One region of the Variovorax sp. LjRoot130 genome, then DNA from elsewhere that is predicted to be linked to it. Evidence: riboswitches for the same ligand, from Rfam matches in the RefSeq annotation. Region 1 holds a riboswitch; the other holds the start of a gene.
What was found. Region 1 has a riboswitch for S-adenosylhomocysteine ahead of metH (methionine synthase). Riboswitches for the same ligand answer to the same signal wherever they lie in the genome.
Positions count from the first base shown of each region.

Region 2: another riboswitch for S-adenosylhomocysteine. It lies ahead of ahcY (adenosylhomocysteinase); the one in region 1 lies ahead of metH (methionine synthase).

Region 1 is NZ_CAXURM020000001.1:281,203-291,870, forward strand. Features, by position in the region: gene hutI (imidazolonepropionase) at 1-731, shown strand, start outside; gene ACSQ86_RS01465 (formimidoylglutamate deiminase) at 744-2,129, shown strand; gene hutG (N-formylglutamate deformylase) at 2,126-2,935, shown strand; gene ACSQ86_RS01475 (homocysteine S-methyltransferase family protein) at 2,989-4,035, shown strand; gene ACSQ86_RS01480 (SH3 domain-containing protein) at 4,152-5,021, shown strand; gene ACSQ86_RS01485 (IS1380 family transposase) at 5,120-6,430, shown strand; gene ACSQ86_RS01490 (LysR family transcriptional regulator) at 6,603-7,493, opposite strand; gene ACSQ86_RS01495 (PACE efflux transporter) at 7,594-8,031, shown strand; S-adenosyl-L-homocysteine riboswitch at 8,042-8,121, shown strand; gene metH (methionine synthase) at 8,143-10,668, shown strand, end outside.
Region 2 is NZ_CAXURM020000001.1:953,065-963,732, forward strand. Features, by position in the region: gene ACSQ86_RS04755 (tripartite tricarboxylate transporter substrate binding protein) at 1-202, shown strand, start outside; gene trxC (thioredoxin TrxC) at 210-647, shown strand; gene ACSQ86_RS04765 (HAD-IIB family hydrolase) at 654-1,442, opposite strand; gene ACSQ86_RS04770 (peptide chain release factor 3) at 1,442-3,070, opposite strand; gene ACSQ86_RS04775 (hypothetical protein) at 3,140-3,757, opposite strand; S-adenosyl-L-homocysteine riboswitch at 3,858-3,925, shown strand; gene ahcY (adenosylhomocysteinase) at 3,990-5,417, shown strand; gene ACSQ86_RS04785 (TlyA family RNA methyltransferase) at 5,427-6,224, shown strand; gene metF (methylenetetrahydrofolate reductase [NAD(P)H]) at 6,202-7,035, shown strand; gene ACSQ86_RS04795 (septal ring lytic transglycosylase RlpA family protein) at 7,032-7,709, shown strand; gene ACSQ86_RS04800 (23S rRNA (adenine(2030)-N(6))-methyltransferase RlmJ) at 7,730-8,629, opposite strand; gene ACSQ86_RS04805 (hypothetical protein) at 8,744-9,364, shown strand; gene ACSQ86_RS04810 (S1C family serine protease) at 9,373-10,605, shown strand.

The sequences.
Region 1 (10,668 bases):
AGGCCTACGGCGTCACGGTGCGCACCACCTTCCTCGGCGCCCATGCGCTGCCGCCCGAATACGCGGGGCGCAGCGGCGACTACATCGAGCTCGTCTGCAACCAGATGATGCCGGCGCTGGCGGCCGAAGGGCTGGTCGATGCGGTCGACGTGTTCTGCGAGCGCATCGCCTTCTCGCTCGCCGAGACCGAGCGCGTGTTCCAGGCCGCGCAGGCGCTCGGTCTGCCGGTCAAGCTGCATGCCGAGCAGCTCTCCGACATGGGGGGCGCGGCGCTCGCGGCGCGCTACGGTGCGCTGTCCTGCGACCACATTGAGCACCTCTCGGCCGAGGGCATCGCCGCGATGCGCGAGGCCGGCACGGTGGCCGTGCTGCTGCCCGGCGCCTACTACACGCTGCGCGACACCCACCTGCCGCCGATCGAGGCGCTGCGCGCGGCCGGCGTGCCGATGGCCGTTTCCACCGACCACAACCCCGGCACCTCGCCGGCGCTGAGCCTGCTCTTGATGATGAACATGGCCTGCACGCTGTTCCGCCTCACCGTGCCCGAGGCGCTGGCTGGCGTGACCGTGCATGCGGCGCGCGCGCTGGGCCTGCAGGAAACGCACGGCGTGATCGCCGTCGGCGCGCCGGCCAACTTCGTGCTGTGGGACGCCCGCGACGTGGCGGAACTGGCCTACTGGTTCGGCCGGCGTGCGGCGAGGCGCATCGTGCGGCAAGGACGCATTGCATAGAAGTAAATCCCGATGAACAAGACCCTCTTCGCCAAAGATGCGCTGCTGCCCACCGGCTGGCGCCGCAACGTGCTGCTGAGTTGGGACGATGCGGGCCGGCTCACGCAGGTGCAGCCCGATGCCGTGGCGCCCCGGGACGTGCCCGTGTCCGCAGGCCCCCTGATCCCCGGCATGCCCAACCTGCACTCGCATGCCTTCCAGCGCGCCTTCGGCGGGCTCACCGAATTCCGCGGCGCGGCGCAGGACAGCTTCTGGAGCTGGCGCACGCTGATGTATCGCTTCGCCGCGCAGATCTCGCCCGCGCAGGTCGAGGCGATCGCGACCTGGCTCTACATCGAGATGCTCGAAGCCGGCTACAGCGCGGTCTGCGAGTTCCACTACCTGCACCACGCGCCCGACGGCACGCCCTATGCCGACGACGCCGAACTCGCGCTCGCTTTGCTGCGCGCGGCCGAGCGCACCGGCATCGGCCTCACGCTGCTGCCCGTGCTCTACCAGACCAGCGGCTTCGGCGGGCTGCCGCCGAACGAGGGCCAGCGCCGCTTCATCCGCGCTACCGATTCGATGCTGCGCCTGCTCGAGCGCCTGCGCCCGCTGTGCGAAGCGCAGGGCGCGCGGCTGGGCCTGGCGCCGCACTCGCTGCGCGCCGTGCCGCCCGAGGGCCTGCGCGAGGCGCTGGCGGGCCTGAATGCGATCGATGCCACGGCGCCCGTCCACATCCACATCGCCGAGCAGACCGCCGAAGTCGATGCCTGCCTGGCCTGGAGCGGCCAGCGCCCGGTCGCCTGGCTGCTGGACCACGCCGAGGTCGATGCGCGCTGGTGCCTGGTGCATGCCACGCACATGGATGCGGCCGAGTACCGGCGCGCCGCCGCGAGCGGCGCAGTCGCGGGCCTGTGCCCGACCACCGAGGCCAACCTCGGCGACGGCATCTTCGATTTCGGCGCCTGGCGCGGGGCCGGCGGCCGCTGGGGCGTGGGCTCGGACAGCCACGCCTGCGTCAACGCGGCCGAGGAATTGATGATGCTCGAATACAGCCAGCGGCTGGCGACCCGCCAGCGCAATGTCGGGGCCGATGCGGGCGAGCCTTCGGTGGCGAGCGCGATGACGCTGGCGGCCGTGCAGGGCGGGGCGCAGGCATCGGGCCGCGCAGTCGCCGGGCTCGCGCCCGGCCAGCAGGCCGACTTCGTGGTGCTGGATGCTGCGCATCCGTCGCTGGCCGGCCTGTCCGCCGCCGACATGCTCTCGGCCCATGTGTTCGCGAGCCATCGCAGCAGTGCCGTCGACACGGTTTGGGTCGCGGGCCGGCCGCGCGTGTCGGCCGGGCGCCATCCTCTTCATTCCCAAGCGGCGGCTGCGTTCATCGCCGCGCGCACGCAACTTCTCACAACACCATGAGCTTCGAAACCACCGAACCCGCTTTCCGATTCCGGCTGGGCACACGCCCGCTGCTGATTTCGATGCCGCATGTCGGCACGCATGTGCCGCCGGCGCTGGCGGCGCGCTTCACCGAGGAGGCGCGCCATGTGCCGGACACCGACTGGCATCTGGAGCGCCTCTACGACTTCGCCGTCGAGCTCGGCGCCTCGGTGCTGGTCGCCACCCATTCGCGCTATGTGGTCGACCTGAACCGCCCGCCGGACAACCAGAACCTCTACCCCGGTCAAGACACCACCGGCCTGTGCCCGGTCGATACCTTCGACAAGACCCCGCTCTACGCCGCCGGCGACCTGCCCGGCGAGGCCGAGATCGCAGCGCGCGTCGACGCGATCTGGCGCCCCTACCACCGGCAGCTGCAGGCCGAGCTCGACCGCCTGAAAGCCGCCCACGGCACCATCGCGCTGTGGGATGCGCACTCGATCCGCTCGGTGCTGCCGCGCTTCTTCGAGGGCCGGCTGACCGACCTGAATCTCGGCAGCGCTGACGGCGCGAGCTGCGATCCGGCGCTGGCCGCCGCGCTGCTCGGCATCGCGACCTCGAACCCGGCCTACACCGCGGCGCTCAACGGCCGCTTCAAGGGCGGCCACATCACGCGCCAGTACGGCAACCCGGCCGCCGGCGTGCACGCGGTACAGCTCGAAATGACGCAGGCCAGCTACATGCAGGAGAAGCTGCCCTTCGACTACCTGCCCGAAGTCGCGGCCGGCGTGCAGCCGCAGGTGCGGCGCATGATCGAGGCGGTGCTCGATTTCGTCGAGCAATAGAACCGATAACCGCCCGCGGGCCGGGCCATGGCGCGCTTTCTACAATCCGGGGCATGAAGCCCCTCGTCTACACCCGCGCCCAGCAACTGCCCGGCATCCTGGCCGAACGCATCGCCATCCTCGACGGTGCGATGGGCACGATGATCCAGCGCTTCAAGCTCAGCGAGGCCCAGTACCGCGGCGAGCGCTTCAAGGACTTTCCGCGCGACGTCAAGGGCAACAACGAGCTGCTCTCGCTGACCCGCCCCGACGTGATCCGCGACATCCACGAAGGCTATCTGGCCGCCGGCGCCGACCTGATCGAGACCAACACCTTCGGCGCGACCCGCATCGCGCAGGAGGACTACAAGATGGCCGAGCTGGCGCGCGAGATGAACCTCGAATCGGCCCGCATCGCGCGCGCCGCCTGCGACAAGTTCAGCACGCCCGACAAACCGCGCTTCGTGGCCGGCGCCCTCGGCCCGACGCCCAAGACCGCCAGCATCAGCCCCGACGTGAACGACCCCGGCGCGCGCAACGTGAGCTTCGAGGAGCTGCGCGCGTCCTATTACGAGCAGGTCGAGGCGCTGGTCGAAGGCGGCGCTGACGTGCTGCTGGTCGAGACCATCTTCGACACCCTCAACGCCAAGGCCGCGCTGTTCGCGATCGACGAGTACTTCGAGACCAGCGGCGAGCGCCTGCCGCTCGTCATCAGCGGCACCGTGACCGACGCCTCCGGCCGCATCCTCAGCGGCCAGACCGTGACCGCCTTCTGGCACAGCGTGCGCCATGCGCGGCCGCTGGCCATCGGCCTCAACTGCGCGCTGGGCGCGGCGCTGATGCGGCCCTACATCCAGGAACTGGCGCGCGTGGCCGACGACACCTTCATCAGCTGCTACCCCAACGCCGGCCTGCCCAACCCGATGAGCGAAACCGGCTTCGACGAAACGCCCGAGGTCACCTCGCGCCTGCTGCACGAGTTCGCGGCCGAGGGGCTGGTCAACATCGTCGGCGGCTGCTGCGGCACCACGCCCGACCACATCGCCGCCATCGGGCGCTCGGTGGCGCCGCTCGCGGGGCGCACGCTGCATCGCGCGGCCGCGTATCCCGAAGCGGCCTGAGGTAAAGAAGCACCCTGGCGGTGCACGTCTTTGCGCGGCTGGCCGTTGCTGAGGGTAGGCCGTGGCTGATTGACAACATGTCGAGCGCGCGTAGCCTGAGCGCAAAGGAACATTCCATGAACAAGCTCGTCCAGCGATGGATCGGCATCGGCACCATCGCCCTGGTTCTGCCGGTCGCCGCGGCGGCGCAGGAGGCCTTCGCCCGCGGCACGGTCAATCTGCGTGCCGGCCCCTCGGGCGACTACCCGCTGGTGGCGCGACTCGGCCATGGCCAGCCCTTCGAGGTGCTCGGCTGCACCAGCGGCTATGCATGGTGCGACGTGGTGCTGCCCGACGGGCTGCGCGGCTGGGTCTATGCCGCCAACATCGACTACGCCTACGATGATGACCGGCGCGTGCCCTTGGCCACCTACGGCGCCATCATCGGCGTGCCGATCGTCGGCTTCACGATCGGCAACTACTGGAGCAACCACTACCGCGACCGCCCCTGGTACGGCGAGCGGCGCTGGTGGGGCGACCACCATCCGCCGCCGCCCGTCGCCGGCTGGCGCCCGGTGCCGGCGCCGCGGCCGGACTGGCGGCCCAATCCGTGGCGCGACCCCGGCTACGCGCATCCGGGACCGGGCTTCCGTCCGCAGCCGCAGCCGGGCTGGCGGCCTTCGCCAGGGCAGCAGCCACCGCCGGATCACGGTGTCCGGCCGCCGCGTCCCGACCGCGGTTTCCGACCGCCGGAGCACGCCGGCCCGCCGAACGTGCATCCGGGCCGACCGCCGGACGTCCATCCGGGTCGTCCACCGGACGTGCATCCGGGACGTCCGCCGGACGTGCATCCGGGACGTCCGCCGGCCATGAATCCGGGCCAGCCGGGCGTTCGTCCGCCGGCTGCCCTGCCCGGCGCCGAGGCGCGGCAAAGGCAACTGGACCGGATCAACCGCGCGCCGCCCGGCACGACGCCAGGGGACAGCAGGCCAGGCGGCGGCCTGTAGCGCTCTAGCCCGGAAATTTCACCAGTAGAGGGTCGGCAGCCTCGTGCCGGAGCGCGTTGACATTGGTATCTGACGCCAATTTCAACCGAGGACTGCCGATGCCAAAGTGTACCGATGGGACGATTGATTTGGGGCGTGTGGGTCGGCGGGTCATCGAGGCCAACTTCGAGGGCGGGGACATCGGTTCGGACGGCGGGGTCTTGCTGCTGCGTCGCGTTGACGAACGTATCGGTCTGAGCCGAGCGGCTGCGGCCGTGCTCAGTGATGCACGCGATCCGGCACGCATCACGCACAGCCTGCGCGACCTGCTCGCCCAACGCATCTACGGCTTGTGCTGCGGCTACGAAGACCTCAACGACCACGACACCTTGAGAGACGATCTGCTGATGCAGACCGCTGTGGGCCGGGTCGATGCGCTGGCGAGTTCGCCCACGCTCAGCCGCTTGGAGACCGGGGCCACGCGAGCGCAGGCAGTGGCGCTGCATGGCGTGCTCATCGAGCAGTTCATCGCCAGCCACAAGAGCCCGCCCGAAGAACTGGTGCTGGACATCGACGCCTCGGATGTGCCCTTGCACGGCGACCAGGAGCGCTGCGAGTTCCATGCCTACTACGACCACCACTGCTATCTGCCGCTGTACGTGTTCTGCGGCCAAGCCATGCTCGCATGCGTCTTGCGGCGCAGCCGCATCGATGGCGCCAAGAACGCCGCGGCGGTGATCAAGCTGCTGGTGCAGCGGCTGCGCCAGGCGTGGCCCGACGCGCGGATCATCGTGCGCGGTGACTCGGGCTTCTGTCGCCAGAGATTGCTGCGCTGGTGCGAGCGCTCGGGCGTGAACTACATCATCGGGCTGGCGCGCAACGCGCGGCTGGAGGCGACCGTGCAGTACGCCGAGGCGATGCTCGCCGACGAGTACGCGCGCACCGGCGCCAAGCAGCGGTTGATCGACGAGTTCGTCTACGCGGCCGACAGCTGGGACATCGAACGGCGCGTGATCACGCGCCTGGAGCACGGCAGCCAGGGCAACAACCCGCGCTTCGTGGTGACCGATCTTCAGGGCGATGCCATACAGCTGTATGAGCGGCTGTACTGCGCCCGCGGCGAGGCCGAGAACCGCATCAAGGAGGCTCAGCTCGATCTGTTTGGCACGCGGGCAAGTTGCCACCGCTTCGCGGCCAACCAGCTGCGCTTGCTGCTGGCCGCATTGGCCTACACGCTGATGCAACGGCTGCGCGAGTTCGCTCTCAAGGACACCGAGCTGGAACGCGCCGCCGCGGCCACGATCCGCGTGCGCCTGCTGAAGATCGGCGCGGCCATCGTGCGCAACACGCGCCGTGTGCGGGTACTGCTGGCTTCGCACCACCCCCTGCGCAGCGTCTTCCTGAGCGCAGCGCAGGCCCTCGCCCCCTGAAATCCATCCAGTGCTGTCCCCGGCACGCTGACAAACAACGGGGGTAAGGGGGTCGTGTGCCCAAAAACAGCCGCCACTCCATCCAGTAGCTCACACTGCACGCAAGACCACGCTCAATGGCCCTCAGCAGGCTCGGTCGACGGCACATCGGCCTGCTGGTGAAATATCCGGGCTAGGGCTTCTTCTTGCGCGCGATCAGCGCGACGAAGCGCTGCGCGCCCAGGCCCAGCGGGCGCTCGCGCGACCACACCACGTCGACCCACAGGTCGAGCCCGTTCGACAGGTTCTCGAACGGAATCTCCACCAGCGCGCCGGCCGCCACGTGCGGCCGCGCGAAATTGCGCGGCAGCCAGCCCCAGCCCAGGCCGGCCGTGATCAGGCTCAGCGCGGCCAAGGCGTTGTCGGTGCGCCAGACATGGCGCGCAAAGACGAAGCGCGGGTCGCTGGTCGCGAGATCGCGCCCGGCCACCACGATCTGGCGCGTGGTCGTCAGGTGCTCCTCGCGCAGCCGGCCGCCGGCCGCGGCCAGCACCGGATGGTCGGGCGCCATCACGGCCACCATGGTGTCGCTGGCCACTTCCTGAAAGCCCTCGCGGCCGTCGAGGCTGGGCCGCTCGAAGACCAGCGCCAGCTGCGCGCGGCCGCTGTGCAGCAGCGCCAGCGCATCGGCTTGCGGCGCCGCCAGCACCTCGACTTCCAGCAGCGGGTATTCCCGCGCCAGCGCGGCCAGCGGCGCGCTCCACGGCGCGGCCAGCAGCTCGGGCGCGATCGCGAGCGTGAGCCGGTTCTCCAGGCCCTGCGTCAGCGCCAGCGCCTGCACCTGCAGCTGCTTGAGCTGCGCGGCGAGCAGCCGCGCCTGCGGCTCCAGCGAACGCGCCGCGGCCGTCGGCTGGGGCTCGCGGCCGCCGCGGTCGAAGAGCGGCAGGTCCAGCTCGGCCTCGAGGTTCGCGATCGCCATGCTCACCGCCGAGGGCACGCGGCCGAGCGCCCGCGCGGCGGCCGAGAAGGAGCCGTGGTCGAGCACGGCCAGAAACACGTGCACGTTGTCGCTGGAAAAACTCATGGCAACGGCCTTTCAATAATTCTGAAAGAAGATGACTTTTTATATCAGATGAGCGCACATAAAGTAGGGGCCAAACCGCCAATCCAAACAGGAAGATTTCATGCAAGGGCTCAAGCGCCGCGTCGTCTACATCACGCTCTACGAAGGTCTCGCCATCGTCGCGGCCAGCGCCGGACTGGCGCTGATGTCGGGGCAGGGCATGGGCCACTCGGGCGTGCTGGCCGTCATCGCCTCGGTCATCGCGATCCTCTGGAACCTCGCCTTCAACACCCTGTTCGAGCGCTGGGAGTCGCGCCAGGCCGTGCGCGGCCGCAGCTTGCGCCGCCGCGTCGCCCACGCGATCGGCTTCGAGGGCGGCCTGGTCGCCTTCCTGGTGCCGGTCTTCGCCTGGTGGATGGAGGTGAGCCTGTGGCAGGCGCTGGTGATGGACCTGGGCCTGGTGGTGTTCTTCCTGGTCTACACCTTCGTCTTCAACTGGGCCTTCGACCTGCTGTTCGGCCTGCCCGCATCGGCCGCCGGCGTGGCCCAGCCGGCGTAAAATCCGCGGCTCCCAAGGAGCGTTGCAGCGCGGTACCTTCCATCCGAAGCCTCCGCGTCAGGCTTGGGCTTGCAACGACGCTCGCCTGACCCACGTTCCGCAGGTGAGCCCATGTCCTCCGATCCGTCTTCCGTCCCTGTTCTCCCGGTTCCTCCGATGAAGCTGTCCGGCCTCGAGCCGGTGCAGATCGGCCAAGGCACGCTCTTCGTCAACATCGGCGAGCGCACCAACGTCACCGGCTCCAAGGCTTTCGCCCGCATGATCCTGAACGGCCAGTTCGAGGAAGCGCTGGCGGTCGCGCGCCAGCAGGTCGAGAACGGCGCGCAGGTGATCGACATCAACATGGACGAGGCCATGCTCGACAGCAAGGCCGCGATGGTGCGCTTCCTGAACCTGATCGCCAGCGAGCCCGACATCGCGCGCGTGCCGATCATGATCGACAGCTCCAAGTGGGAGGTGATCGAAGCCGGCCTGCGCTGCATCCAGGGCAAGGGCATCGTCAACTCGATCAGCATGAAGGAGGGCGAGGCCCAGTTCAAGCACCACGCGACGCTGCTGCGCCGCTACGGCGCGGCCGCGGTCGTGATGGCCTTCGACGAGCAGGGCCAGGCCGACACCTACGAACGCAAGATCGAGATCTGCGAGCGCGCCTATCGCATCCTGGTCGACGAGATCGGCTTCCCGCCCGAGGACATCATCTTCGACCCCAACATCTTCGCGATCGCCACCGGCATCGAGGAGCACAACAACTACGCGGTCGACTTCATCAACGCCACGCGCTGGATCAAGGAAAACCTGCCGGGCGCCAAGGTGTCGGGCGGCGTCTCGAACGTGAGCTTCAGCTTCCGCGGCAACGACCCGGTGCGCGAAGCGATCCACACCGTGTTCCTCTACCACGCGATCAAGGCGGGCATGGACATGGGCATCGTCAACGCCGGCATGGTGGGCGTCTACGACGACCTCGAACCCGAGCTGCGCGAGCGCGTGGAAGACGTGGTGCTGAACCGCCGCCCCGACGCCGGCGAGCGCCTGGTCGAAGTGGCCGAAACCGCCAAGAGCGGCGCCAAGGACGAGAGCAAGAAGCTCGAGTGGCGCGGCACGCCCGAGCACCCGGTGCACGTGAACCAGCGGCTCTCGCATGCGATGGTGCACGGCATCACCGACTTCATCGTCGAGGACACCGAAGAGGCCTACCAGCAGATCCTGGCCAAGGGCGGCCGGCCGCTGCACGTGATCGAAGGCCCGCTGATGGACGGCATGAACATCGTCGGCGACCTGTTCGGCCAGGGCAAGATGTTCCTGCCGCAGGTGGTGAAGTCGGCGCGCGTGATGAAGTCGGCCGTGGCCCACCTCATTCCCTACATCGAGGAAGAGAAGCGCCAGGACGAAGCCGCGGGCCGCGACGTGCGCACCAAGGGCAAGATCATCATCGCCACCGTCAAGGGCGACGTGCACGACATCGGCAAGAACATCGTGACCGTCGTGCTCCAGTGCAACAACTTCGAGGTGGTGAACATGGGCGTGATGGTCCCGTGCCACGAGATCCTGGCGCGCGCCAAGGTCGAGGGCGCGGACATCGTGGGCCTGTCGGGCCTGATCACGCCCAGCCTCGAGGAGATGCAATACGTCGCCGGCGAGATGCAGAAGGACGAGCATTTCCGCATCAAGAAGATCCCGCTTCTGATCGGCGGCGCCACCACCAGCCGCGTGCACACGGCGGTGAAGATCGCGCCGCACTACGAAGGGCCGGTGGTCTACGTGCCCGACGCCTCGCGCAGCGTGAGCGTGGCGCAGTCGCTGCTGTCCGACCAGGCGGCGGCCTATATCGACGAGATCAACGCCGACTACGACAAGGTCCGCCACCAGCACGCCAACAAGAAGCAGACGCCGCTGTGGCCGCTCGCGAAGGCGCGCGCCAACAAGACGCCGATAGCCTGGTCGAATTACCTGCCGCCGGTGCCGAAGTTCATCGGCCGGCGCGTGTTCAAGAACTTCGACCTGACCGAGCTCGCGAAGTACATCGACTGGGGGCCCTTCTTCCAGACCTGGGACCTCGCGGGCCCGTTCCCGGCGATCCTCAAGGACGAGGTGGTCGGCACCGAGGCCGTGCGCGTGTATGCCGACGGCCAGCGCATGCTCAAGCGGCTGATCGAAGGGCGCTGGCTCAGCGCCAGCGGCGTGATCGGCTTCTGGCCCGCCAACACCGAGAACGACGACGACATCGTGCTCTATACCGACGAATCGCGCACCGAAGCCGCGCTCACCTGGTACGGGTTGCGCCAGCAGACCGAGAAGCAGGCCATCGAAGGCGTCATGCGCCCGAGCCGCTGCCTGGCCGACTTTGTCGCGCCGCGCGAGAGCGGCCTGAAGGACTACGTCGGCATGTTCGCCGTCACCGGCGGGCTCGGCGTCGAGAAGAAGGAGAAGTACTTCGTCGACGACCTCGACGACTACTCGGCCATCATGCTCAAGGCGCTGGCCGACCGGCTGGCCGAGGCCTTCGCCGAGGCGCTGCATCACCGCGTGCGCACCGATCTCTGGGGCTATGCGCCCGACGAGGGCTTGAGCAACGAGGACATGATCGGCGAGAAGTACCGCGGCATCCGCCCCGCGCCGGGCTATCCGGCATGCCCCGAC
Region 2 (10,668 bases), 670 kb from region 1:
GAGTACGCCGCCCGAGGTGGTGAAGAAGCTGCACGACGCCTTCAAGCAGGCGATGGAAGAGCCCAGCTACGTCGCATCGCTGGGCCGCTACGACATGCTGCCCATCTACATGAGCTCGGCCGACTACACGAAGTTCGCCCAGACCACCTTCACGCGCGAGAAGGCGCTGATCGAGAAGCTGGGGCTCGCCAAGCCGCAGTGAGCGCCCCGTGACCGAATCGCTGCACGTCGTCTGCCCGCATTGCCACACGACCAACCGCGTGCGCAGTGCGCAGCTGGGGAGCGCGCCCGACTGCGGCAACTGCCACCGGCCGCTGTTCGTTGGCCACTCCACGGCGTTGGACGAAGCCGCCTTCGACCGCCATCTCGGCCGCAACGAGATCCCGGTGCTGGTCGATTTCTGGGCGCCGTGGTGCGGCCCCTGCATCCAGATGGCACCCGCCTTCGAGCAGGCCGCCGCCCGGCTCGAGCCGCAGTTCCGCCTGGCCAAGGTCGACACCGAAGCTGTGCCGGCGCTGGGCGCGCGCTTCGGCATCCGCAGCATTCCCACCTTGGCGCTGTTCAGCGGCGGGCGCGAGATTGCGCGGCAGGCGGGCGCGATGGGTAGCGCCGACATCGTCCGTTGGGCGCAGGCGCAGCGTCGCTAGGCCGCTTCAGCGGCTGTCGAGCAGCGCGGCCGCCACTTGCGCGAAACCGGCGCCGCGCTCGCCGGCGCTGATGTAGCGCGGCAGCGTCGTCAGCTGCGGCTCGAAGCGGCGGATGTTGGCCACGCCCACGCTGTGCGGGAAGCGCTCGAACATCAGCACGTCGTTGGTCGAGTCGCCCACGTAGACCCAGCGATCGAGCTCGGCCCCCAGGTCGCGGCCGAAGAGCTCGCGCACGATCCAGCAGGCGCCGACCCACTTGTTGTGGTCGCCGAACCAGCCGTTGATGTGGATCGAGCTCACCGTCGCGTTCATGCCTTCGGCGCGCATGATCTGCACTGCCTGCGCGATCTGCGCTTCGCCCAGGTGCGCGAATTCGCTGTGGTCGATTGCGATGTCGGTCTCGCGGCCCGGCGAGTCGGTGGCGCGCCTGGCGCCCGACACTTCGCGCTCGACGCGCGCCAGGGCCTGCTGCATGCGTGCGAAGTTGGCGCTGCGCGTCGCGGCATCCTGGCGGTAGCGTTTGTCGAGCGCACCCGACGGTGAAGCCGCGAGCGCCACCGCGCCGTTCTCTGCAACGATCGCATCGACCGGCCAGACCGGCGCGAAGGGCTCGCTCCAGCCCACGGAACGGCCGGTGATCGCGATCACCGGCAGGCCAGCCGCCTTCAGGTCGTGCAGCGCCTGCAGCGCATCGGACGTGATGGCGCCCTCGGTGGTCAGCGTGTCGTCGATGTCGGTAAGGACGCCTGCGATTTGCTGGCGATCTTCAGTGGGCCATGCGCTCAGTGGGAGCATCAACCGGCCGTTTGAAGTGCAAGCCCCGCATGCTCGCGCAGCGGATGGAAATGGATCTTCGGGAAGCGCTCCTGCGCCAGCCGCACGTCGTAGGGTGAGGTGCAGAGGTAAGCCAGCGTGTTCGCTGCGTCGAGTGCCATGCGCGCCGGGTAGGCGTCGGTGAAGGCTCGCAGCTCGGCCGGCGTGTCGGCCGTGATCCAGCGCGCGCCGGTGTATTGGCAGCCTTCCAGCCGCACGTCGGCGTCGTATTCGGTCTTCAGGCGATGCTGCACCACTTCGAACTGCAGCTGCCCCACGGCGCCCAGCAGCATCGGCCCGCCGACCTCGGGGCGGAACACCTGGATCGCGCCTTCCTCGCCGAGCTGGGCCAGGCCCTGCTGCAGCTGCTTGGTGCGCAGCGGGTTCTTGAGAATCACGGTCATGAAGAGCTCGGGCGCGAAGAAGGGCAGGCCGGTGAACTGCAGCGAGGCGCCGTCGGTGATGGTGTCGCCCAACTGCACGCCCCCGTGGGTGGTGAAGCCGACGATGTCGCCCGCATAGGCCTCTTCCACCGCCTCGCGGCGCTGGCTCATGAAGGTCACGACGCTGGTGGGGCGCAGCTCCTTCGCGGTGCGCTGCACCTTGAGCTTCATGCCCGGCGTGTACTTGCCCGAGGCCATGCGCACGAAGGCGATGCGGTCGCGGTGATTGGCGTCCATGTTGGCCTGCACCTTGAAAACGACGCCGGCGAAGTCCTTATCTTCTGGCTGGATCTCCTTGACCACCGGCTGCCGGTTGACCAGCGTGGTGCTGGTGCGCGGCTGCGGCGGCGGCGCGAGGTCGACCAGCGCGTCGAGCACTTCCATCACGCCGAAGTTGTTGACGCCGGAGCCGAAGAACACCGGCGTCTGCTTGCCGGCGAGGAAGGCCACGCGGTCCCAGGTGGGCGAGGCGCCGGTGGCGAGCTCCATGCTCTCCATGGCGGTGTCGAACTCGTGACCGAAGCGCTTCTGCAGCGCTTCGCGCTCGGCCAGCGGCATGGCTTCGAAGTCCTGCGGCAGCCGCTCGCTGCCCGACTCGAACACCGTCATCGCCTGCGTGCGCAGGTTCACGATGCCGCCGAAGCTCTTGCCCTGGCCCACCGGCCAGGTCATCGGCACGCAGGGCATGCCGAGTTCGCGCTCGATCTCGTCGAGCAGCTCCAGCGGCTCGCGCACCTCGCGGTCCATCTTGTTGACGAAGGTGATGATGGGCGTGTCGCGCTGGCGGCAGACCTCGATCAGGCGGCGCGTCTGCGCTTCGACGCCGTTGGCCGCGTCGATCACCATCAGGGCCGAGTCGACCGCGGTCAGCACGCGGTAGGTGTCTTCGGAGAAGTCCTTGTGGCCCGGCGTATCGAGCAGGTTGATCACGTGCTCGCGGTAGAGCATCTGCATCACCGAGCTGGCCACCGAGATGCCGCGCTGCTTCTCGATCTCCATCCAGTCGGAGGTGGCGTGGCGCGAGGCCTTGCGCGCCTTCACCGAACCGGCGATCTGGATCGCGCCGGAGAACAGCAGCAGCTTCTCGGTCAGCGTGGTCTTGCCGGCGTCGGGGTGGGAAATGATCGCGAAGGTGCGGCGGCGGCGGGTTTCGGAGGCGAAGGTCATGGGGGTGAACGCGGAGCGCGCTCACGGGCGCGGGCTGCTGGCGGCAAAGCCCGCAATTTTAACGAGCCGTCACATCGGCGGCGTGAAGCCATTGCGCCCGACCAGCATGCGCAGCGCGGTGGGCTTGCCTTCCTTCACCTGCGCGGTGATCACCACCTTGGCGCCCGGCACCACCAGGGCCGCCTGGTCCGCATTGCCCGGCTTGAAGGTCACGACCGGCGTGCCGCGCGGCACGATGACGGTCTGCTCGCCGTCCTTGTACTTGAGCAGCAGCTTGTGGCCGCCCGGCGCTGAGGACGGCGCCGCTTCGAGCTGCGCCACGGTGGCGTTGGTCATCGTGCTCTGGGGCATCAGGTCCCAGGGGCGAAAGCCTTCGCCGGTCCCGCGCGCGGCCTCCGGAAACACAAGCACTTCCACGGCGCGCTGCGTGCCGTCGGGTTGCGGCACGGCGCCGGCGCCGACGAAGCTGCCCGGCTTGATGTCGGCCAGCGTGAGCGGAATGACTTCTGAGACGTTCATGTCGGCAGGGCGCACCATCGTGACGGTTTCGCCGCTGCGGTCCTTCACGGTCAGCGAATTCGCATCGGCACGCGCGATGACGCCGCGCACGCGCACGGTTTCCTGCGCCGCCGCCGCGGCGGACAAGGCAATCACGAACGATGCAGCAAAGAGCTTGACTTTGAACATGATGGTGGGGCCGCGAGGGCGGCGGTTGGGGGGCGTTGCAGTCTAGGCCGATCCGCAAATCGCCGCTGGCGACGGAAAAGCGGCACGCGCTAAAATGCCGCTTCCGAGGAGCGTTGCAGCGCCGCCAGGCGTGAGGCTCGGACCCCTTCGCAACCACGCTCACCCGCTGTTCTCGCGGTGAGTCTCGTCCCCCGAACACAGCGGCATCATTCAAACTTGTTTTGGAGTCCACATGAGCGCCGTTCTCAAGTCCACCGCCGACCAGGCCATCGCCGATATCTCCCTTGCCGCCTGGGGCCGCAAGGAAATCCGCATCGCGGAAACCGAAATGCCCGGCCTGATGGCCATCCGCGAAGAATTCGCCAAGAGCCAGCCCCTGAAGGGCGCACGCATCACCGGCTCACTGCACATGACGATCCAGACCGCAGTGCTGATCGAAACCCTGCAGGCGCTGGGCGCCACCGTGCGCTGGGCCTCGTGCAACATCTTCTCGACGCAAGACCATGCCGCCGCCGCCATCGCGGCCACCAACACGCCGGTGTTCGCGATCAAGGGCGAGTCGCTCGAAGATTACTGGGACTACACCCACCGCATCTTCGACTTCGGTCCCAAGGGCTCGGCCGGCGAAGGCCCGAACATGATTCTTGACGACGGCGGCGACGCCACGCTCTTGATGCACCTGGGCCAGAAGGCCGAGAAGGACCAGAGCGTGCTGGCCAACCCGACCAGCGACGAGGAGCGCATCCTCTACGCGGCGATCAAGGCCAAGCTGGCCGTCGACGCGACCTGGTACACGCGCAAGTCGGCCGAGATCATCGGCGTAACCGAAGAGACCACCACCGGCGTGCACCGCCTGAACGAGATGAGCGCCAAGGGCACGCTGCTGTTCCGCGCCATCAACGTGAACGACTCGGTGACCAAGAGCAAGTTCGACAACCTCTACGGCTGCCGCGAATCGCTGGTGGACGGCATCAAGCGCGCCACCGACGTGATGATCGCCGGCAAGGTCGCCTGCGTGGCCGGCTACGGCGACGTGGGCAAGGGCTCGGCCCAGGCCCTGCGCGCGCTGAGCGCCCAGGTTTGGGTGACCGAGATCGACCCGATCAACGCGCTGCAGGCCGCGATGGAAGGCTACAAGGTCGTCACCATGGAGTACGCCGCCGACAAGGCCGACATCTTCGTGACCACCACCGGCAACCGCGACGTGATCCGCCACGAGCACATGGCCGCGATGAAGGACCAGGCGATCGTCTGCAACATCGGCCACTTCGACAACGAGATCGCCGTCGCCTCGCTCGAGAAGTACGAGTGGGAAGAGATCAAGCCGCAGGTCGACCACATCACCTTCCCGGACGGCAAGAAGATCATTCTGCTGGCCAAGGGCCGCCTCGTGAACCTGGGCTGCGGCACGGGCCATCCGAGCTTCGTGATGTCCTCGTCCTTCGCCAACCAGACCATCGCCCAGATCGAGCTCTTCACCAAGCCCGATGCCTACCAGGCCGGCAAGGTCTACGTGCTGCCCAAGCACCTCGACGAGAAGGTGGCGCGCCTGCACCTGAAGAAGGTCGGCGCGATGCTGACCGAGCTGACCGACGAACAGGCCGCCTACATCGGCGTGAACAAGAACGGCCCTTACAAGCCGGACACCTACCGCTATTGAGCGGAGCGCGTGCGCGCCGATCAGTTGCTCGTCGAACGCGGCCTGGCCGCCTCGCGCTCGCAGGCCGTGCGGCTGATCGCGGGCGGCCTGCGCTGGCGCGACGGCACGACCTGGCGCGTGGTCGGCAAGAACCGCGACGAGGTGCCGGAGACGGCCGAACTCGAGCTCGTCGATGCGGCCGAGGCGCGCTACGTCTCGCGCGGCGGGCTCAAGCTCGAGGGCGCGCTCGCTGCGAGCGGCATCGACGTGCAGGGCAAGCGCTGCCTCGACGTCGGCCAGTCGACCGGCGGCTTCACCGACTGCCTGCTGCAGCGCGGCGCCGCGCATGTGGTGGGTGTGGACGTGGGCCATGGCCAGCTGCATGCACGGATACGCGAGGATGCGCGCGTGACCGCCGTCGAAGGCGTCAATGCGCGCACGCTCGACGCGTCCGCCTGGGCCGATGCTTCGCCCGACTACACGCATTTCGATCTGATCGTCGGCGATCTCTCGTTCATCTCGCTCACGCTGGTGCTGCCCGCGCTGATACCGCTTCTCACACCGGCCGGTGAACTTCTGATGCTGGTCAAGCCTCAATTCGAGTTGCAGCCGGGACAGGTCGGCAAGGGCGGCATCGTGCGCGATGCGGCGCTTTTTGCAGTGGTCGAACAGCGCCTGCGCACGGCGTGCGCGGAGCTCGGCCTGCGCGTTGCAGCGTGGTTCGACAGCCCGATCACTGGCGGCGACGGCAACCGCGAATTCTTCATCCATGCCGTTCGTGCGAACGGCGAACCAGGAGCCGGCCGTGCGCCTTCCGTTGAGCTTTGAATTCTTTCCGCCGAAGACGCCCGAAGGCGCGGCCAAGCTGCGCACCGTGCGCCAGCAGCTCTACGTGCGGCAGCCCGAGTTCTGCTCGGTGACCTACGGCGCCGGCGGCTCGACGCACGAGGGCACCTTCGGCACGGTGCGCGAGATCCTCGGCGAAGGTGTCGATGCCGCCTGCCATTTCTCCTGCATCGGCGCCACCCGCAGCACGGTGCGCGAGCAGCTGGCGGAGCTCAAGGCCATGGGCGTCAAGCGCCTGGTCGCGCTGCGCGGCGACCTGCCGAGCGGCTACGGCATGGGCGGCGAGTTCCACTATGCGAGCGATCTCGTCGCCTTCATCCGCGAAGAGACCGGCCGCGATTTCCATATCGAGGTCGCCTGCTATCCCGAAGTGCATCCGCAGGCACGCTCGCCCGAAGCGGACCTGCAGGCCTTCGCGGCCAAGATGCATGCGGGCGCTGACTCGGCGATCACGCAGTACTTCTTCAGCCCCGAGGCCTACTTCCGCTTCGTCGACGAGGCACGCAAGCTGGGGCTCGCGGCGCCGATCGTGCCAGGCATCATGCCGATCACGAGCTCGACCCAGCTGATGCGCTTCTCGGATGCCTGCGGCGCCGAGATCCCGCGCTGGATCCGGCTGCGGCTGCAGGGCTTCGGCGACGACATGGCCTCGATCAAGGCCTTCGGTCTCGACGTGGTGACCGAGCTCTGCGCGCGCCTCGCCAGCGGCGGCGCGCCGGCGATGCACTTCTACACGATGAACCAGTCGGTGGCGACGCTCGCGTTGCTGGAGCGGCTGGGCTGGGACGAATGAGGTCGCGCCGCCTCGCCGGACGGCTGGCGCTCGTCGCCGCCGCCGTCTGGCTGGCGGGTTGCACCACGCCGCGCTCGTCCTCGCCCGGCGAGGGCGCGCAGGGATTGCGGCCGCTGGCGCGGCAGCCCGCGCTGCCGCCCGGCGCGCCGCCGCGTTCGCAGGTGCCTTCGGCGCGCTATGACCTCGCGGGGCCGGGTGCCGACGAATTGCCGGACGACGGCGCACCGGGCGACGCGGGCCCGCGCGAAATCTTCGAGCGCGGCGGCGCTTCCTGGTACGGCATCCAGTTCCACCAGCGCAAGACCGCGAACGGCGAGCGCTTCGACATGACGGAGCTGACGGCCGCGCACAAGACGCTGCCCTTCAACACCCGCGTCTGCGTGCGCAGCCTGGTGAACGGGCGCGAGGTGCTGGTCCGCATCAACGACCGCGGGCCGTATGCCTCGGGCCGCATCATCGACCTGAGCCGTGCCGCGGCCGAATCGATCGGCATGCTGGGGATGGGCATCAAGCAGGTTGCGTTGTCGATCATGGACAAGAACGGCGCGCGCTGTGCCGGCGCGGTGGTCGAGGCGAATGGGGCAGCGGACGTGGCGCCGGCTGCCGAAGCGCCTGCCAAGAAGCCTCCTGCGGCCAGACGAAGCCGCGAAGTGCCGCCGCGCCAGCGGCGCTGAAGCGCGCCGCGGCGGCCGGCTCAGCCGCCACTCTCGAGCGAGGAGGCGGCGTGGCGATCCTGGCCGAGGCGCTGCGCCATCTGCGGCAGCGCGGGCTCGAGCAGCGCCTTCAGCGTGTAGGGCGGATTGATCAGGAACATGCCGCTCGCGGGCAGGCCCGGCCGGTGCGTGGCACCCGACGCGTCGGTGACGATCTTGCTCGACTTGACCGTCAGCGTCGCATGCAGCCAGGACTTGCCGGCCTTGGTGGCCAGCGTCTTGAGCCGGCGCGGCAGGTCGTGCGCCTCGGGCCGCGGAATGATCGGATACCACACGGCATAGGTGCCGGTCGCGAAGCGCTTGAGCGCCGCGGTCACGAAATCGAGCACGCGCGCATAGTCGCTCTTGATCTCGTAGCTCGGGTCGCACAGCACCAGCGCGCGGCGCGAGGGCGGCGGCAGGAACTTGGTCGCGCTGCCGAAACCGTCGTCGCGCAGCACCGCGATCTGGCGCCCGGCCTCGAGCTGCGCGATGTTGGCGTCGAGGGTGCGCGCATCGGTCGGGTGCAGCTCGAAGAGCTTGAGCTTGTCGTGCTCGCGCAGCAGGTGGTGCGTGATGAAGGGCGAGCCGGGGTAGATGCGCGCGCCGCCCTTGGGGTTGAAGTCGCGGACCACTTCGAGGTAGCGCGCGAGCGCATCGGGCAGCGGTGCCGCGGCCGCGTCTTTCGCCTCCGAAAGGAGGCGCAGCACGCCCTCGGCGGCCTCGCCGCTGGTGCCCGCGTAGTCGCCGTCGAGCCGGTAGAGGCCGGCACCTGCGTGCGTGTCGACCACCGTCAGGGCCGCCTCTTTTTCGAGCAGGTGGTCGAGCGTGGCAATCAGCACCGTGTGCTTGAGCACGTCGGCGTGGTTGCCGGCATGGAAGGCGTGGCGGTAGCTGAACATGAGAAATAGTGCCTGGAAGATGAACGGGGGAACGCTAGACTCACGCGCCGTAACATTGAATTACAAGAGGGGTCGAGGATGCGAGGAGCAAGCTGGCGATTCTGGGGCCTGTGCGTGGGCGCAGCCGTTCTGTCTATTTTGACGGGCTGCGCCTCGGTCACGCACGGCACCACGCAGACCGTGAAGATCGAGACGCTCACCCCGGGCGGACAGACGGTCGAAGGCGCGGAATGCAGGCTTTCCAACGACAAGGGGGAGGCCCTCGGGCTGTCCGGACAGAGCGTGCCCGTGCGGCGCTCGGGCGGCAATCTTTCGATCCACTGCACGCAGGCGGGACAGGCGCCAGCCGTCGGATCGGCCGTTTCACGCGTGAATGCGGGCATGGTGGGCAACGTCCTCATCGGCGGTGCAATCGGCGCCGCGATCGATGTGGGGACCGGCTCGGGTTTCAACTATCCGAGCTGGATGCAACTCGTCTTCGGCGAGGAGCGCACCTTCGACCGCAGCACGCAGCAGGGCGACCAGCCCGTGGCGGGGGTGACCGTGGGCACGACGACCCCGCTTGCCGCTGTCAAGCCCCCCGTGACCGGCACTGTGGTGGCAAAGAAGGATCCCGGCGGCAGCAGCGCCCAAGGCGCTCGCCCGGCGGCGCCCGAGCCGGCTGGTGCGGTTCCCGCATCCGCTGCACGGGTCTCGATGGACGACCTCAACGCCTTGCTGCCGGCCAAGCCATGACGATGGCAATGAAGAATTCGTTGCGCTGGACCTCGCTGCTCATCGCAGGCGGCTTGGCCACCGGCGGCGCGCAGGCGCTGGAACCCGACGCGCTGTTCGAAAAAGTCTCGCCCGGCGTCTGGACCGTGCGCACCTTCGATGCCCAGGAGCGCCCGCTGCGCGGCGGCAGCGCTGTGGTGGTCGCGCCCGGCCGCCTGGTCACCAATTGCCACGTACTGGCCAAGGCGAGCAGCTTCGTGATTCGGCAAGACAACGTCACCTACGGCGCGACGCTCGAATATCCGGACGTCGAGCGGGACTTGTGCCAGATCAAGGTGGCCAACTTCCGCGTGGCGCCGCTGCAGATCGCACCGGCCGGCGCGGCGCGCGTGGGACAGCGGGTGTATGCCATCGGCAGCCCGCGCGGCTTCGAGAACACCCTCGGCGAGGGGATCCTGTCGGGCCTGCGCGGCGGCGATGCTGCCGACGCCCGCTTGCTGCAGACCACAGCGCCGGTCTCTCCCGGCTCGAGCGGCGGTGGGTTGTTCGACAGCGAGGGGCGCCTGGTCGGCGTCACGACTTTCGGCGTGCGCGAAGCCGGCAGCCTCAACTTCGCGGTGCCGGCCGACTTCGTCGCGGAAATCCCCGCCCGGGCGCAGGCTGCGATGGCGCGCCGCGCCGAGGGCGGCGACGGCGCGATGGGCCCGCGCGGGTTGACCGATCCCCTTCGTCCCGGCAATGCGCTCGAATATGTACGCACGGACCGACTGACCGGAAACCGTGCTTCGGTCGTCTACCGGCTGGATCGCATCACGGGCGACGAACTGTTCTTCAACATGGGCGGCCGGATCGAGAAGGCGGACGGACGGGTTGTGACAGTCGCTTCTCCGGCCGGCGGGTACTTCGATTCGTCTTCGCCGCCGGGCGGATGGGGTCGCAAGGACATCAAGCCAGGCATGCGCTGGCACCTAGACTATGTCGCGACCACGGGCGAGAAGTGGCGGCACGAACTGGATGCCGTCGTCGTCGGCGAACGATCGATGCGCGTGGACGGAACGGAAGTCCGGGCCGTCCAGATCGCGTACACGGGATGGATCTATGCCTCGTACGGCACCGGCGCCTCCCTGGTCGGGACGCCGTTCGAGGCCACGGCCTGGTACGCCCGCGAGCTGGGCCGCGTCGTGCGCTTCGAGGCTCAGCATCGGCGCGGCAATTCGAGCAGCACGAGCGAATCGATCGAACTCGTTCGCGTGATTCGCTAGGGCGCCGGGGCCCCGGATTTGCCCGGCTGGCTCGATTCTTCGTATAATTGCAGGCTTCGCAGC